3 regions of the Priestia sp. SB1 genome follow, and region 2 is predicted to be linked to each of the others. Evidence: riboswitches for the same ligand, from Rfam matches in the RefSeq annotation. Region 2 holds a riboswitch; each other region holds the start of a gene.
The links. A riboswitch is a leader RNA that binds a small molecule or an ion and turns the genes downstream of it on or off. The one in region 2 is predicted to bind S-adenosylmethionine.
Positions count from the first base shown of each region.

Region 1 (6,150 bases), on a different contig from region 2:
TACACATTTTAATGACCAAGGCCGTGCCAATATGGTCGATATTAGCGAAAAATCTATCACTCGCCGCGTTGCAACAGCTCGTTCAAGCATACTCGTTAACAAAGAAATTCACGAAGCCATTGTAGAACATAAAATCGGAAAAGGCGATGTGCTTGCTGTGGCACAAGTAGCAGGGATTATGGCAGCAAAACGCACGTCTGACATTATTCCGATGTGTCACCCTCTTTTATTAAAAGGCGTAAACCTTTCATTTGACTGGGATACAAGCAATGACAAGTATCGTTTATTAATAGAAGCAACTGTTAAAACGGAAGGCTCAACGGGCGTTGAAATGGAAGCTTTAACTGCCGCTTCTGCCTGCGCTCTAACCGTTTATGATATGTGCAAAGCCATTGATAAAGGCATGATTATCGGCGAAACATATCTGCTTGAAAAATCAGGCGGCAAAAATGGTGACTACAAGCGTACGGAAGCGTAAAGGAGGTACATAATGAGCGCACATGAACATAAATCCAAAGCAACTCAGCCCGTTCGCTGCAAAGTCATTACGGTATCCGATACACGTACAAAAGAAACCGATAAAAGCGGCGCGCTAATGATCCAACTTCTGAAAGAACACGAGATGCAGGTCGCTTCCTATGAAATTGTAAAAGACGATCAAACGTCGATTCAACAAGCGATACTTACCGGATGCAGTGCTGAGGACATTGACGTTGTTCTCACAAACGGCGGCACCGGCATTACAAAACGAGACGTCACAATTGAAGCCGTTCAAGCGCTGATTCATAAAGAAATCGTCGGGTTTGGCGAGCTGTTTCGCATGCTGAGCTATACCGAAGACATTGGCAGCGCAGCGATTATGAGCCGGGCAATTGCCGGGACGATTAACGAAAAAGCCGTTTTTTCTACACCAGGATCAAGCGGTGCTGTTCGCCTAGCTATGACCAAACTGATTTTGCCTGAACTTCGCCACGTTGTGTGGGAATTAAACCGCCAGCGCTAACAAAATGCCTATGCTTGCGCATAGGCATTTTCATTAATCATAGTCTTTATGTACCCACTCATCTTCTGGAATGCCTAAATCTTCTCCAGAAAAACGCTCTTCTTTAAACGGATCTCCTCTAAGATGAAAGCCGTTTTGCTCCCAAAAGCCCGGATGGTTTTCATCAATAGCTTCAAAGCCCCGAAGCCATTTGACACTTTTCCAAAAGTACAAATGCGGCACAACCAATCGCAGCGGATATCCATGCTTAGGTGTAAGCGGCTCTCCGTTAAAGGAATGAGCGAGAAGAATATCGTCTCTCAGTAAATCTTTTACTTCAATATTTGACGTATAGTCATTATCTCCGTGCAGCATGATGTATTTACTTTTCAACTCCACGCCAACTGCTTTTAAAAAGTCTGCAAACAGCACGCCCGTAAATTCATTATCAAGTCTTGTCCATCTCGTTACGCAGTGAATATCACATTTAACCGTTGTTTGAGGCATGTTCAATATATCTTGATACGAAAGCATCACTTCTTTGTCTACCAACCCAAACACGCGAAGCGTCCACTCCTCTAAGTTATAATCCGGCACATCGCCTTCGTGTAAAATGGGAAAGCGCTCTGTTACTACCTGACCCGGAGGCACTCGTCCTTCATACTTTGGATCAATTTCCGGTGTTTTCATTCGTTTAATACGGTCTGCTTTGTTCAAATTATCACCTCGTTGTTTTTTGTACATAAAAAGCCCTTCCTTAAATAAATAAGGAAGAGCTTTGTTTCAGCTTCTTCCTTATCTCTAAGAGCGATACACTCTTAAGGATTTGGCACCATTCTGTCATAGACAGCGGTTGCCGGGTTTCACAGGGCCAGTCCCTCCACCTCTCTTGATAAGGAAACAAATTGTATTTGTTTTATGTAATAAAGTCAGTATTAAGCTTTTTGTCATAATTGTCAATATTATTTTTCTTTTCCGCACAAAAAACTTTAAAAACAGATAGAGTTATAAGGTTTTAGTCTACTAAGTATGTAAAGCCTTTACCCTTCTCCATCAATCATCGTATACTTCCTAGCAAAGCGCTTGTAGTAAATTTGCTCATCCTCTTGCCCATTGTTAAAAACAAGTCGGTTATGATCAATATCTTTCTCTTTTAACACATAGCCTTTTTCATTCATCAGTTGAATATATTCATCTAAATGTCCTTTTTTCACCATATAGTAAAGAACATTATCTGAATCCGTAGTCTTTGCTACATCTTGACTTCCCACTTCTAACTTGAATACGGCTGTTGCTGTTTGAATGGGACGGTAGTCTCCAAACACCTTTTCCCAGTTTAGTAGCAGCAGCGCGCCGAAGATTATGATACATCCTCCAGCGGCTACGGTTAGTACAAATCGTTTTGACACTTCTTTCTCTCCTTTACATTCTTTTTCTTCTATTTAACACAACAGATTGCCCTAAACTTGTTTTGACGCCAAGCCCTAGATACACAGCAGCACCTAAAGCTATTGAAATACAAGACGTGCTACTCGCAAGTGAAGATGCAGACAGCTTATTTTCCAGAAAATAGTGAGAAGCATAATTGCCAATAAGCACAGCGGCTGACATCACACTTACTAATAAAACAGGAGTCAACGCGGCTTTTCCTAGTGATTGAACTCGGTAAGAAATGGATTTTTCAATTAAATAAAAGTTATAGATAACCGATACACCATATCCTCCGTACGTCGCGACAACAGGTCCAATTTCTTTTAAGCTTGAAACCAACAGTACGTTTAATACTATCTTCACAACAATACCTAAGCCCAAGCCAAAAATTAATTTCTTTTGCTGATTAATTCCTTGAAGAATCGCGGCTGTTACGGTAAAAAGAGCAAATAAAATGGCAGCAGGCGCATACCATTGTAAAACAACTCCACCGATTTCAGGACTGTTTTTCGCTCCAAAGATCATCATATATACCGGCTTACCCAATAAACAAAGCCCCACCGCAGAAGGAAGAGTAAAAAACAACAGCAGCTGCAGCGTTTTTGTAATCTTTCCTTTTACTTCTCGTAAATTTCCTTGCACAAAAGAAGATGTAATACCCGGAATCAGCGACATGCTGAAGGCAGTCGCTAGCGATACCGGCACCATTACTAAAATTTGCGCTAACCCAATGACGGAGTTAATCGTTTCGGCTTTAGCTTGTCCATACCCTATTGATTGAAAAAGCATGTTAATCGTAAACGTATCAATATTTTGATAGATTGGAATAGCTAAACCAACTAATACAAACGGAACAGCGTACGTCACAAGCTCTTTGAACATTAAAGAGAACGGAACAGATTTATTATTCTTTCCGCTATTCACTTCCTTCATAATCAGCCGCTTGCGTTTTAGATACGTCGCACCAAGAATCCCTATACCCCCTAAGCCTCCAATAAACGCTCCAAACGTACCAATTCCAACAGCTTTTGTCATCGTGCTATGAAAGAGATGAATAACAGCGTATGCTCCTGCTAAAATAAACAGCACACGCACTATTTGTTCAATAATTGTACTTAGCGCGGACGGTCCCATGGACTGGTTACCTTGAAAGTAGCCTCGTAATAGACTCATAGGCGGGATAATAATTAAAGCAAAGCTCACCATTCGAATCACGTATACCACGTCTTTTTGACTATTTCCTGAGGAATCTTTTCCGTTAATCACTAGCTCAGCGAGCGAAGGCGCCATGGTATAGAGGACTAAAAATCCTATTATGCCTGTTATCGTCATTAATAGAAGGCCTGCTTTTAATAGATCTTGCCCTGCCCTGTAGTTTCCAAGACCGTTATATTTCGATACATACTTCGAAACAGCAAGCGGAAGACCCATTGTCGATAAGCTTAGCATCAAGGTATATGGACCGTATGCATACTTATAAAGCGCGTAACCTGACGTTCCGACTAGCGCTGTAAACGGAATAATATAAATAAAACCCAAAATCTTTGTTAGCAAAGAAGACGCTGTTAACAAAAGCGTACCTCTCATCAAATTTTTTTCCATACATCAAAACTCCAGCAATAAATATTATATTTTTAACAAATACTTGATTTATTGTATCATACTTACAGTTATTATCTAGTTTTTTATAAAGACTTAGAATCCTCCCTATATTACGTTTTTTTACATAATAAAGGAACAAAAACCAATCTTTTCACCTATGAGAAATGAATCGTTTTTTGCTTTTCACCTTACCTGACGTTTATATTCTGAAAGGCGTGTTACATTATATATATCAGTTACCAACTCAACTAAGACTCCTTGACCATTCTGGCCTACCTTCTCTTTTAGGTAGACTGAGATTGATAAATCGTTATATATAGGAGGAAAAAATCATGAAAATGAAACAACGACTATCAAAAGCGGCTGCTGCTGCGACGATTACAGGAATTGCTGCGTTTGGATTTGCTCCTGTGGCTCAGCTTGATACCCCAGCACACGCAGCTACATCTCAAGAAACAAGCAGCCAAAGTCAAACAGCTGTAAAAAACATTAACGAAATTTATAATGCGGCGGTGCAAGGTGAAGTGCCGCGGTTAACAGCAGACTTAAAAATTGGCAAAAGCCTGCGTCAAGATGTTCGAGATCAGTTCGGTCCTCCGCCTGAAGGTTCATCAAATAACTTTGACTACTATCATGCGGAAATGGGCCATCCTGGATATGCATTTGGTTATGACCAAAATAACGTCATTAACGAAATTCGCTATTTTGGTACAAATGTAGAGCGTCAAACAAATTTAGGGTCCATCACGCAAGCTAACTTAAAGAAAGAATTAGGTCAGCCAAACTTTACAAGCAAAGTAAAAGGTGATGGTACGACTCAAACGAGATACACGTATCATGCCGGCGCCTATGATCTTGAATTTATTTTTGATGATAGCAAAACGTTGAATCACGTAAACTTAGTTGCAAAACCTTAAGAAATAGAAAAAGTAGCAGGCAGCCTGCTACTTTTTTTCATGAAATAAAACTAATGCGGAATCAGCTACGTGTTCATACCCAATCTCCATGTAAATCTTGTTAGACGTAGGGTTTGTCGTGTCCGTGTATAGACTTGTTGTTTGAAAACCGCTGTCTAGCATAAGCTGAGAAAGCGTGGACACACAGCTTGATGCATAGCCTTTTTTACGTTCTTCCCGCGGCGTGTACACAAAGTTAATCGTAACGTTGTGGGTTGTCGGACGCGTAGCATTAGCAATTGACACATACTTCCCGTTCACTTCCCATAAAAATAGCCGTTCTGCTTTAATAAAAGCTTCGCCTGTTTTGACAGCTTGCTCTTTTGATACAGGCTCTCCAATGACGTCCATAAACTCCCAAATCCATTCCGTCACGAGCGGAATATGCTCTGATCTTGCTTTTACCAGCACTCCTTTCGCGTCCGCAGCTTTTTTCACTTTGTCTAACCGATAAATGCGCTGATCCATTTTCAACGAAGCTTCTTGATTTTTTAGCGCTGCTAGTTTTTGAGAAAGATATAAAACCGTTTGCTTTTCTCCAACTAAGCCCGGTACGGCGGTTTCTTTTAACAGCTCAGCTACTTCGTTCAGCTCATCATTCGTTAGCTTCTGTATTTGAGACAGGATGATTTGCTGAGGATGGGTTTGCAGTAACACAAGCGCAGCACGATTGTCTTTTAAAATAATGCCCATAAAATTCGGTTTGCTGCTTTCATGTAAGCTTTGTAAAATGCCAAGCGCTAAGTTGTGAAGAACTTCATTTTTCTCTAAAAGCGGCTCGACTTGGTTTTTAAATTCCTGCACTTCCCTGTATCTATGTAATTGGATCATGTTCTTTCTACCTCCGCAAATGCTCTTACCGGAAATGTTCCGGCTCCTTTTATTTTAGGAGGCACGGCGTAAAATAAAAAGGACCCCGTTAGTTGATCTAAGCGACATAAGTGTTCAGCAATCACAATGTCCGCTCCTAACAGCAGCGTATGAGCTGGTCTTGCTTTTCCTTTTGTGTCGTCAATATTCATCGAATCAATTCCGACAAGAGCGGGCTGTTGAGACACTAAATAAGCCGCCGCGCTTTCTGTTAAGTATGGATGGTTTTCTAAATAATCGTCTGTATTCCAATAGCGATCCCATCCCGTATGAAGTAATACCGCTTTGCCTTTTACATCTACATGCTGA
Region 1 covers NZ_JBBJSS010000010.1:61,864-68,013, reverse strand. Annotated here, with positions in the region: gene moaC (cyclic pyranopterin monophosphate synthase MoaC) at 1-478, shown strand, start outside; gene WKH56_RS29715 (MogA/MoaB family molybdenum cofactor biosynthesis protein) at 491-1,003, shown strand; gene WKH56_RS29710 (sulfite oxidase-like oxidoreductase) at 1,037-1,699, opposite strand; SAM riboswitch class I at 1,775-1,881, opposite strand; gene WKH56_RS29705 (hypothetical protein) at 2,023-2,391, opposite strand; gene WKH56_RS29700 (putative polysaccharide biosynthesis protein) at 2,405-4,015, opposite strand; gene WKH56_RS29695 (YjgB family protein) at 4,348-4,932, shown strand; gene WKH56_RS29690 (GNAT family N-acetyltransferase) at 4,960-5,802, opposite strand; gene WKH56_RS29685 (cyclase family protein) at 5,799-6,150, opposite strand, start outside.
Region 1: another riboswitch for S-adenosylmethionine. It lies ahead of WKH56_RS29710 (sulfite oxidase-like oxidoreductase); the one in region 2 lies ahead of WKH56_RS12155 (hypothetical protein).

Region 2 (6,150 bases):
CAGGAGGTGTTTATATGCATATCACTGCTGAAAGAATTAGAGAAGCAACAGAAGCGATTGCTTCTACTGAGCTTGAAACATTTATGTACCAAGAGCCAACTGCCCGTCGCGGTCGTTCTACTCGCCGTTCTACTCGCCGTTCTACTCGCCGCACTACTCGTCGTTCTACTCGCCGCACTACTCGTCGTTCTACTCGCCGCACTACTCGTCGTTCTACTCGTCACACTACTCGTCGTTCTACTCGTCGCACTACTCGTCGTTCTACTCGTCGTTCTACTCGCCGTTCTAGCCGTCGCCGCTGTCGCTGCGGTTCACCTTGCTGCTCATATCCATGGTTTAATAAATCATTTGGCTGCTGCTTTAAAGGGCATGGCTGTCGCCGCTAACTAAATCTATAGCAAGTCGTGTTTAAAACATACGCGGCTTGCTTTTTTATAGATTTTTATTTTACATAATCATTCGTTTTACTCTTCTTAAAAAAGAAAACGACGTATAATAGTAGGAAAGAATCTCTCTTAAAAGGAGGCCTATCCATGCACTTATCGTTTGATCATCTTGTGCATTTTTCACCTGATCCTATTAAAGCTCAGAAAGAACTAAACGGATACGGAATAAATGTTATTAAAGGCGGTATCCATGAAAAATGGGGCACTTTTAACACGTTGGCTTATTTTCACCTCAGCTATATTGAATGGCTTGGGCTTAAAGATATCGCATTAGCTCAAACAGTTACAGATAATGATCTTATTCAGCAGCTTGTTAACGAACATACGCCGTTTGGTCATTTTGGGCGATTTGCCCTTCGTACAGATGATATGGATTTGCTCATAACCGAGCTGAAAGACAAGGGCTACACTGTAAAAGGCCCTGTAGCGGGGTCTCGTCAAACTAATGATGGAGAAAGACTTCAATGGCAAATGTGTTTTATTGAAGGTGACCATGATGCCCTCCCTTTTCCTTTCTTTATTGAGTGGGGTGAACCAGAAGAAAAACGCAAGCCAAAGCTAGCTGCTCTTTCTTCCCATCAAGCCGGTCAGCTGCAGCTAAAAAACATTTACTGTGCTGTACATAACCTTGAAGAATCCATCAGCAAATGGACAAAACTGCTGGACGTTCAGGCTGGCGAAAGCTACAAAGACTCTTTACTTGATGCACGTTGTCAAAAACTATATGTCAATGAAGGAAACCTTATTTTTTGCAGCGGAACACAAGGTGTTGTCCATGATACATTAAAAAAAGTTGGGGAGCGTCCATTTTTGGTTGAATTGGATCACGCTCTAACACCGCAACAAATTACCGTACAAGGAGCTTCTTTTAAATTCAACAAATAAACATCCGCGGGCGGATGTTTATTTCTGTGCTTCTTTTATAGCTTGATAAATGAAGTGAGGCAAAATCTCAAAGGAATACTGAACGTCTAATCTTTCGGTCCATTGATGCGCATCTCTTCCCAGCGGTCCAATGTTCAGCACCGGCATCTTGAGCTCCTCTAGCTCTTCTAGCGGGATATGATATCCTTTATTCCATAGAGGCATATTGGCTACTAACGTGTTAAATGTATGAAGCGGGTGCTGCAGGCTGGCATAGCTTAAATCCGAAATTCCACCAAAATAACTTTGTTCAACTAGCTCCACTTGGAATTGCTCTTTGGCAGTTGCCTGTACGTTTGACAAAATCTTTTGTACAAAGAGATCATCATGTGAACAAACGGCCGGGTAAAAAGGCGGCGTAAAAAATAAGACTATCATCGGAGCTGCTTCTTTACATAAACCAGCTAAAGAGTTTACTAATTTAATGGTTTTATTTCTGTCATCATCTTCTTGTGCCAAAAGTGCCGCTTCCATTTCTTGCACATATTTTTCACCGTGCTGTTTGACTGCATGAGTATAAAGTTCTTCATACGTCCATACGTTCACGTCAAGGGATGAACCCTCCATTCCCGCAGCGTACTGCCGAGCAGCTTTATTATAATGTTTTTTTACATTCAAAGCCGCTTGGTCAGCCGATTTCAACAGCAGATCTGTTACTTCTTTAAGAGAGCGGTTTAACATAAATAAATTAAATAATACAACGGCAGAGTGCGGAACTTGAACGGAATACTCTTCTTTTAAATCTTTTTGTATCAGCACCGTAGGAGGTGGACTCGTTTCATCTCTTACTTTTTCGCAAAAATCAACGTTTAGTTCTATTTCTTTTGTTAAATAAGAAGCTAGCAAATTAGCATTTAAACCAGCTAGCGGTTCCCCTACATGAGTTTCTTTTCCATAACACAAAAAGCTTGGCATGATCTTGCCAATCGATCCTGAGTACACATAGTTCGTTTGATCACCAGGATAGCGGCTGAATACTGGTTCTGCATTTAGCATGAGAGAAAAATCCAGCTGATGTTTGCACGCAAGTTCTAAAAGAACAGGCACTGCTTTTCTCATTCCGAGCGAATTTACTTCTTCATCCGGTACCGACAGAAGCAGGATGTTTCCGTCAAACTCTCCGTTGCATGCTCGTTCAATCATACTGATATGCAGAGCAATACCAGCTTTCATGTCCATCGTTCCTCGGCCAAAAAGCCAGTCTCCGTTTATCATATCTTTTTGTACGTGCGCCGGAACTTGTTCCATATCATTATAAAAAGTACTCGTTAACGTATCAGCGTGAAAAGCATCCTTTTTCCACTGTCCATAATCTTGTACATCCACTACATCGTAATGACTGACTAATACAACTGTTTTATTCGTATTTTTCCCTTCAACAAAAGCTGTGACAATCGATCGCCCGTCTCCTGTTGAATGAAGCTCAACTTGCTCGTTTTTTTGAAAGTAAGGCAGCTTCAATAAATACGACGCTATCGATTCAGCCATTTCCACTTCTGCCATCGTTCCTGTCACGCTAGGTATAGAAACCAATTCGCTTACAAGCTTCTTTAACTGTTCTTTTGTTTGATACAAAGATGTTTTGTTCGACATACCCTTCATCTCTTTCCTTTTTCTAAATTTTCCATCAAACAAAACGATTCGTCAATCCCTTTGACAGAGACCCTTTCATTCTATCCCTATGTATCATAGTATGCGCTTCCTTGACGCACATGATAAAAAAAGAGTGCGCGGCTAGGGCTAGCACCGCACACTCTTTTTTTTACTTTTCGTCATCTTCTAAAAAGTCTAGGATACGATCAATAAGCTGTTCGCTTCCTGCATCGTTTCCATGTTCAAGAGACATTTCCATTTCAATGCTCCTTTCATAAAATATTCTTGTTTTATAACATACCACAATTCATTTCGAATGTAACCTTTAATTTGTGTAAAAATTTCGACAATTTATGATTAATTTTAAAACCTAGTGAGTAATGATTATACCCACCAGATTCTTCAATTGTCAAAAAACATGCTTTCTATTTAAAAACACTTTAAAAATAGAGGCGCGAGCAGACTTCTATAAAAGACAGCCTACTCGCTCAAGCTTGGAACAGCATGATGAATAAATTTCTAGTTCATTTGCTTTTTGTACATCTTTAATATCTATGCCTACAGCATATGTACGAACATGGTTTTCGACCACAATTTCATAAAATGTTTCTAATTCACGATAAGCTACTTGATAATGCTTTCCTAATAATTTTACGGCTTCCTTTAATGCTTTCTCTCCTGTATGTGCTGCAACTGCTGTATGACTCATAAAACCCTCTCCTTTTAGAAAAATAAAAAAAACTCATTTTGCTTAGATGCAAAATGAGTTTTTCACCCGTTTTATCACCCAAAGCACATGCTTTGCTGGTAGGAGCACCTTACATTCGTAGGTTGCTGTGGAGTCAAAGAGCCAGATCTCTCGTCCACTCGTGATAACTTTTTTAATTTAAAATTTATTTTATCAAACAATTCCATCCGCGTAAATAGAAAAATAAAAATATTTTAATTTTTTTGGTAATGGAATGAATTCAAAAAGTCAAAGCTTAGATTAGCAAAATAAGAAGCTGCTACAAGTAATGCCTCTTCATTTAATGAAAAAGAAGGATGGTGCCATTCATATTCTCCAGCCGTACCCATCCATACAAAAAATCCTGGTACACGCTGCTGATATACGGCAAAATCTTCTCCTCCAGGCGATTGTTCAGCTTCTACCACTTGATAACTAAGATTCTCTGCAGCGTTAATAACCAATTTTTCCAGCGTATCATCATTGTTTACTACAGGAAGATACGGATACCATTTAACGTCTACTGAAGCGCCGAAAGCTGCTCCAATCCCTTCAGCAGTTCGTTTCATAAGAGCCGGTATTTTTTCTCTCGCTTCTTCTTGAAAGGTACGGACCGTTCCTTCAAGCGTTACTTTGTCAGGAATGACGTTCCACGAGCTCCCTCCGTGGATTTGAGTTATGCTGACAACAACATTTTGAAATGGGCTGAGATTACGGCTGACAATGGTTTGTAAACTAGTAACAATTTGACCAGCAGCAGCAATCGGATCTACTGTTTTTTCTGGAATACCTGCGTGACCGCCTACTCCTTTGACGTCAATTTCAAAACGATCAACACTTGCCATTAAAGGTCCCGATTTGACACCAATGGTTCCTACAGGAAGATTCGGTTTGTTATGCATTCCAAATATCGCTTCTACTCCTTCGAGCACACCTTTTTCAACGAGCATTTTTGCCCCAGAAGCCGTTTCTTCGGCCGGTTGAAAGATAAATCGAACCGTACCGCAAAGCTCCTGCTGACGCTCTTTGAGAAGAATGGCTGCTCCGATTATAGAAGCCGTATGAAAATCATGTCCGCATGCGTGCATAACACCGTTCACTTCAGAAGCAAATGGCAGATTGGTTTTTTCTTCAATTGGCAGCGCATCAATATCAGCTCGAATAGCGATAGTAGGTCCCGGCTTTCCTCCCACAATTTCCGCTACTGCTCCCACGTCTAAATGGAATGCATCCGCTATAGAAATATCGTAGTGCTTTAACCACTTTTTAATACGTTTAGTTGTTTCATATTCTTTCATTGAAAGCTCTGGAAACCGGTGCAGCTCACGGCGTATGTCTATTAGCGTATTTAGTAGTAATTGATCTGTCATATTTATCACTCTTTCACATTTCTTAATTTAGACCACTTCTCTATCTTTTACGACAAAGAGTGTACCTCATTGAATTTTTTATAAAGAAATACGGTCGTATAGCCTTGTGCAAGGTGCTTTTCTTTAGCTTGAACATATCCTTTTCGTTCATACATCTCAACTAACCAAGGATGTTCTTTTGCTGTTCCTAAAGACACACCTGGCGATTTAAACGTATTCTTTATTACCTCTTCCTCTACTAGATGAAGCAGCTTAGATCCAACGCCTTTCCTGGCAAACGACGGGGCCACTGCAAACCACCAAAAATGCGGAACAGCAAACGGACCTGGATGTTCTCCCCAAGGCATTCGTATAGATACAGTAGCAGCGATTCTTTTATCTTCTTCATATACATAGCAAAGGTTTTGAGAAATATTTTTCTTAACGAGGGCAAGATCAGCAGTAGCTGCTAAGAAAGGAATGCCTAGCTCTCGAATAGGCTTATATGCTTGTAGAGTTAAGTTCAATAAGTTATCCGCGTCGTCATTTGTTGCCAAACGGAATTCATTTTTCATCTCTTTGTCTCCTTATATAGTACTTAAATATTTCATTTAACTTATAAGTTTACTAAGAATTAAAAAAGGCAGACTGCCGCCTTGCGTACTCACTATACAACTGCTTTGATAACGTGTCAATTCTATTTATCGTTTTCTATAAAAGATATAAATAAAACAAATACACGCAGAAAGCTGCGCGTATTACGTACATATCAAGATAGACTTCAGGACTCACTTACCGTAGCTTTTAAATTAGCGGCCAACATCACAAGTTCTTCTATAGATGCTAACTCCTCTTGTGAAGCCGCAGCTACTTCTTCAGCGTAAGCAGCTGCTTGTTTAGCAACCTCCGAAAGGGTCATGACGGACTCCATTACTTTGAACGAATACCCATCAATCTCTCCTGTTGCCTTTGTCATTTTGTTCATTTGTTCTTGAGCGGCAAAGACATCTTCCATAATTGTGGAAAACTGTTGCGTTACATCTTCGACAGTGGAAATACCAAGCGTGACTTCTTCCGTATTCACTTCCATGTTTCGATAAGCCCGCTTTGC
Region 2 covers NZ_JBBJSS010000003.1:300,450-306,599, forward strand. Annotated here, with positions in the region: gene WKH56_RS12140 (CotG/ExsB N-terminal domain-containing protein) at 15-386, shown strand; gene WKH56_RS12145 (VOC family protein) at 534-1,331, shown strand; gene WKH56_RS12150 (M20/M25/M40 family metallo-hydrolase) at 1,350-2,963, opposite strand; gene WKH56_RS12155 (hypothetical protein) at 3,430-3,672, opposite strand; SAM riboswitch class I at 3,741-3,842, opposite strand; gene WKH56_RS12160 (amidohydrolase) at 3,906-5,060, opposite strand; gene WKH56_RS12165 (GNAT family N-acetyltransferase) at 5,108-5,614, opposite strand; gene WKH56_RS12170 (methyl-accepting chemotaxis protein) at 5,821-6,150, opposite strand, start outside.

Region 3 (6,150 bases), on a different contig from region 2:
GCGGTACACATTTTCCGCTTCTTTTTCTTTATTTGGCGTATATACTTCAGAAACTTCTAAAACACCATATGTCACACCGCTTTGAACTAGTTTTACTTTGTCGCCAATGTTTAATTCTTTAGCCTGCTCTTCTGTTACGGGAAGAGTAATAGGAATACTCCATACAGTTCCATCTGCTAGACGCATATTTTCAACAACTGATTGATAATCTTTTTCTCCTAAAAACCCCGTAATTGGGCTATAAGCACCAATTCCAATTAGTTCTAAATCGCTTAGAGCCATGTTGTCTACTTCAATTTCTTTTGTTAGTGACGTGTAGTCATATGTTGGTTGATATAAATTAATTAATTCTCCACCGTGTGCTTGAATTGTTGTCATTTTGTAAAATCCTCCTTAAGTAATTAACACAATATAATAAAAAGTACTTGAATCACGCAGTCATTTTTTCTTTTTCCGACTGCAGGCTTGCTCTTTTTCTTCTAGTCGTTCTAGCTAAGCTTAGAATACCTCCTGTAGCAATACATCCACTAGCTAGCACCACAAATGAATATAAGTCGCTTTCAAGTACTAATTTCACAAGAACATATGAGATTACGAGTGAAAATACAGGGGATACCACCCAAACCTTTAACATTTGAATGACCACTTCGCGCTGTTCTTTCGTAAATCCCGTTTTCGCTGCGCCTATTCCAATAATAGAAGACGTAGTGACCTGTGTAAGCGGTACTGGCAAACCAAACAGTGAAGCGACTGTAACAAGAGAAGCACCAGTACCCGAGATAATGCAGCCTTCTCCTACAGAATAGCGAGTAATTTTTTTTCCGTTTGTTTCAATAACTCGGCCTCCTAGTAAAAGAGCTCCGAGCGCCACCGCCAATCCTCCTGCTATGACACCCGTTGTAGCATCCATTAATCCAGCTCCTACTAGAGGACCGACAGCATTTGCCACATTGTTCATTCCAGCTGAGAAGGCTTCAAAGAATCCCGTTGCAATAACTAAAATCGTTAAAACTCTTTTCCACTTTCCCTCTGCTTCTTTTTTATGCGCTCTGCGCTTTATCACTTTCCCAATCAAAAAAGCAATAACAAATGAAACTAGCGGAACAATAATCCAAAAAGACATCACAATTAAAAGTTTTTCTACATACAGAGATTGATAAGCTACCCCTACTCCAACAACTGAGCCAACTGTTACTTCACTTGTTGATAGAGGGATACCAATCAAATTCGCGAAAAAGAGTGACAGCGTTGCAGCAGCCAGAATGATAATAACTAATTCTACTGACAGCAGTTTTTCAGGTATGATACCTGAACTGATGGTTTTTACCACCTCACCGCCTCCGGTAACAGCTCCGAGCACAATTCCTACAGCACAGATGAACAGGGCCACTCTTCGCTTTTTAATTGCACCGGAGCCGTATGAAACGCCCATAGCAGCTGCTGCACCGCTTGCCCCAATATTCATTGCAAAAAAAAGCGCAATGATAAAGGCAACATATAAAAGCATCATTTATTCAGCTCTTTCGTATTTAAGATTCGTGTAATCCGCACTCCACTTTTTGTGTACCTGCCCATCTTCCTGAACGTAAATCGTCTACATTATAGGCAGGTGCGGTACAGGGCTCACAGCCGATACTTGGGTAGCCTTGATCATGAAGTTTGTTGTATGGCAAATCATGCTTATACACATAACGCCAAATTTCTTTCCATGACCAATGAATTAACGGACAAACTTTCACCTTCTTGAATTTCTCATCTTTATTAAAATAATTCGTGTTGGCACGAGACTCAGACTGCTCGCGTCTCAAACCAGAAATCCACGCATCATAAGGAGCAAGGGATTCTCTTAGGGGAATGATTTTTCGAATTTGACAGCATAGGTTAGGCTGACTCTTCCAAAGCTCATCTCCATGTTTTTCAGCTTGTTCTGCAAGAGTTAAATCCGGCTTTTTCATATGAATACGTAAATCAGGGAAGCGTTCTTTAATTGCATCAATCACTTCATATGTTTCTTTAAAATGAACCCCTGTATCTAAAAAGACAATTTCAGCATCTTTTTTCACTTTTGAAATTAAATCAATTAACACGATTCCTTCGATCCCAAAGCTTGACGCATAAATAATTGAATCTCCGTAGGTATCATACGCCCACTGCAATGCTGAAAGGGCTCCTTTTGTTTCATCTTTACTGTCGAACTCTGGAAATGTATCGCTCCAGTTTTCGTACGTATATAAGTCTGCCATTTTCTCCACTCCAATTCTTAGTTATCCGCGTTATCCAATAAAAAAAGACGGTTTTACCCACTAGAATTGGATAAAACCGCCTCTAGTGTGTCTAGTCAGCGAAACTATTTAATTCTTACTTTGCTTCGGCGTGTTCAAAGGTTTGTTTTAAGTCGGGGTTTATAGTCATCGTTGTCCCTCCTCAAAATATCTCTTGCGCTATATCAAAATAAAAAGTCTTCCGTATTGAAAGACTGGGTAGGCAATAATTTTCACCTTATCTTTCAAAATGATACACACTTTGCTGGAATTAGCACCTTGCTAAGCAGGTTGCCGGGGTTCAGCGGGCCAGATCCCTCCACCACTCTTGATAAGCATTTTTTAAAAATTTTAGCATATTTAGAATATTTGTCAACATTAAAAATTATATATCCGATAAGAAAACTATACTTTAAATTCACAGAAATATCTATACTTTTATTTAAAACAACATATGTAAATTTAACCCAAATGTGAACATATCAGTTTGTAAAACGCTTTCTTTCCCCCCGACTTTTTATGTTCTCTTGCTAAATAAAATGCAAAATCTCTCTATAAAATTAATAACGGATTTATGAGCTTTACGGATAATTCACTCACATTAGCACACATTACAGATAACACTGACTGACAGATAGGAGCTATATAAGATGGAGAGACAACCCTTTCAATTAGACGATACAATTAAAAATAATGTGCGAACATATTTACAGCAGATTTCAACTGAAGCCTCTAATTTAATTAAACATTTAGACACGAGTGATCATTGTATTTTATGTGATTTTGAGGAGATGAGAAGGTTATTTCAAGATGTTCAAGCTACGGCCGCCTCTTATTACTTGCGTCATTACTTATCGCCTTATACATTTGAATACGCTGCTCTGTCCCTAGCTATTCATAACCTCTCTGAGAAACGTCACGGCGCTTTAATTGTCATTGAACGGGAACAAAATGTTGATCCTCTTATTCAAAAAGGAATGCCTATTCAAGCTCCTGTCAGCGCTACGCTAGTTGAGACACTGTTCTATCCAGGGACACCCTTACATGACGGAGCCGTCCTAATTAGAAATAATCAGCTTATTTCAGCTGCTAATGTTTTACCTCTCTCGTCTATTATTTCAACGAACAAAAAGTTGGGAACACGTCACCGTGCAGCCATTGGAATGTCGGAAAAATCGGATGCATTAATTTTAGTTGTATCTGAAGAAACAGGTAAAATTTCGTTTGCTCTTGATGGAAGCCTCTACCCTATTCACTCCAGCAAAAATATGATTTAAGAGCCCTTTCCTGATAAGCAGCCCTATCTTGACTTATCTATCCTTTCTCTTTAATATATTTCATAGTTTTTACATACTATAGATACGGGTGATGCATATGGCAATTTTAAAATTTGAACATGTAGGCGTTCAAGTAAAGGATATAGAAGAATCTATTGAGTTCTATACACAAAAAGTGGGATTGGAGCTCATCGAAACACTACCACATACCGATCCGTCTTTGAAGCTAGCTTTTCTAGGTTTAGAAGGCAATGTAATCGTAGAGTTAATTCAAGGGTATAACTCAAGCTTACCTAGTGAAGGTAAAGTTCATCATTTTGCGCTGGCAGTAGATGGAATTGAAGAGGAGTTTGAGCGTTTAAAATCAGCAGGCGTTTCATTTGTGGAAGAAAACATTGTAACTTTGCCAAATGGAGCAAGATACTTATTTTTCTACGGTCCAGACAAAGAATGGATTGAATATTACGAAGTAAAAAGATAAAGATATCTTATACCTTCAGTGAAAAATGGTCATACTGTGGCTATGACTAATCACTGGAGGTTTTTTTATGATGGAATGGCTATTATTCCGACTTTTTCGTCGTTCTATTTTAGTGCGGCTTCTTTTTATTATCGGCTGCCTTGTTTTACTTTTCGGCATGCTTATACATTTCTTAGAGCCGCAAACGTTTGGGAATGTGTTTGAAGGAATTTGGTGGGTTATTATTACAATCTCTACTATAGGATACGGTGATTTTGCTCCCACCACTACGATTGGAAGGTTAGCTGCAATTATTTTAGTCCTGGTTGGAACGGGATTTATTACTACTTATTTTGTCACGCTTTCTAAAATTGCTGTTTCCGCTGAGAGCGCTTATTTGGAAGGGAATTTAAAGTTTTATGGAAAAGATCACTTCATCGTTGTGGGGTGGAATGAGCGCGCCAAACTCGTGCTAGAGTCTTATCGCGACGCATTTCATAAAGAAGACATTGTTCTTATCGACGACTCTCTGACTAAAAACCCCATGATCTGTGATCGCGTTCATTTTATTAAAGGAAGTCCCTCTCACTATGAGGTATTAGAACTTGCCAATGCTCGGTGCGCAAAAAAAGTGCTGATTACTGCCGATCAGCATAAGACAGAAGAATATGCAGACATGAATACGATTGTTACGCTAGTCGCTCTGCAAGGATTGAACCCTTCTATTTACAGCATCGTTGAACTGTTAACAAAAAAGCATATTCAAAATGCGCAAAATTTGGGGGTAAATGAAATGATTAAAACAAACGAGTTGATTAGTCAGGTCATGTACGAACATATTTTTGTGAAAAAATTAGAGAGTTTAAGAAAAGAATAATCCTTTCAATTATTGAAGCAGCGCCTCTTCTGCCTCTCTAATTAGCTCCTCTCCTAAGCTGATATACTTTTCTGGAAATGAAGCGTCTGCGTCTTGGGGTTCTGCAAACTGGTTAAATGAAGCACCCACGTTTCCATTGTGAACATTGTCATCTAAGCCAATTTGATACTTATGTGAAAGTAAAAATGGCGTACCAATCTGTACGGTTGTTCCTTTAGAATCCAGTTCTCCATTCGTAGCTGTAAACGGGATGCGTAAAAACTGATAGCCGACTTCATCATTCATCTTATAGTCGAATGAACCATGATCATAATCCCAATTTCCTCCAATGTTATACCCAAGCGGCTTAAGCGTTTTTTCTAATTCATAAAGCTTGAATAATGTGCCGTCTAATCTTGAAGATAATTCAATCATCTTATCCCTCCTCTGTTTTAACATGTCCTTTTTCCAGCTTTTTATCCTTTATCTCAAAAGCAAAAAAGTTCACCTTCTAACAAGAAGGTGAACTTTTTATTTATTTCAAACGCTTTTCTAATTCTGCTTTTTTCTCTTCAAAACCAGGTTTTCCAAGAAGAGCAAACATATTTACTTTGTATGCTTCTACTCCCGGCTGATCAAATGGGTTTACGCCTAATAAATAGCCGCTGATTGCGCATGCTTTTTCGAAGAAATATACAACATATCCAAATGTATACTCATCTAGCGCTGGAATGTTCACAACTAAGTTTGGAACGCCTCCGTCTGTGTGAGCAAGCATTGTACCTTGGAACGCTTTTTTATTTACAAAGTCAACTGTTTCACCAGCTAAGTAATTTAGTCCATCTAAGTCCGCTGCATCTTCTTCAATTGTTAGCTCATGACGAGAATCTTGAACTTGTACAATTGTTTCAAAAATATCGCGACGACCTTCTTGTACATATTGACCTAAAGAATGAAGATCCGTTGAGAAGTTAGCAGATGAAGGGTAAATACCTTTTTGGTCTTTTCCTTCACTTTCACCAAATAACTGTTTCCACCACTCAGCAAAGTACTGAAGAGCTGGCTCATAGTTAATCAGCATTTCAATTGTTTTTCCTTTATTATAAAGAACATTACGAGCTACAGCATATTGATAAGCTGGGTTCTCTTCTAGCTCTGATGATGAAAATGCTTCTTGAGCATCAGCTGCCCCTTTCATCATTTGTTCGATATCAAGACCTGCAGCGGCGATTGGTAATAAGCCAACCGCTGTTAATACAGAATAACGGCCGCCTACATCATCTGGAATAACAAATG
Region 3 covers NZ_JBBJSS010000007.1:6,859-13,008, forward strand. Annotated here, with positions in the region: gene sat (sulfate adenylyltransferase) at 1-378, opposite strand, end outside; gene WKH56_RS24270 (inorganic phosphate transporter) at 431-1,510, opposite strand; gene WKH56_RS24275 (phosphoadenylyl-sulfate reductase) at 1,530-2,243, opposite strand; SAM riboswitch class I at 2,497-2,599, opposite strand; gene cdaS (sporulation-specific diadenylate cyclase CdaS) at 2,912-3,538, shown strand; gene WKH56_RS24285 (VOC family protein) at 3,636-4,019, shown strand; gene WKH56_RS24290 (potassium channel family protein) at 4,087-4,875, shown strand; gene WKH56_RS24295 (YugN-like family protein) at 4,885-5,289, opposite strand; gene WKH56_RS24300 (glucose-6-phosphate isomerase) at 5,390-6,150, opposite strand, start outside.
Region 3: another riboswitch for S-adenosylmethionine. It lies ahead of WKH56_RS24275 (phosphoadenylyl-sulfate reductase); the one in region 2 lies ahead of WKH56_RS12155 (hypothetical protein).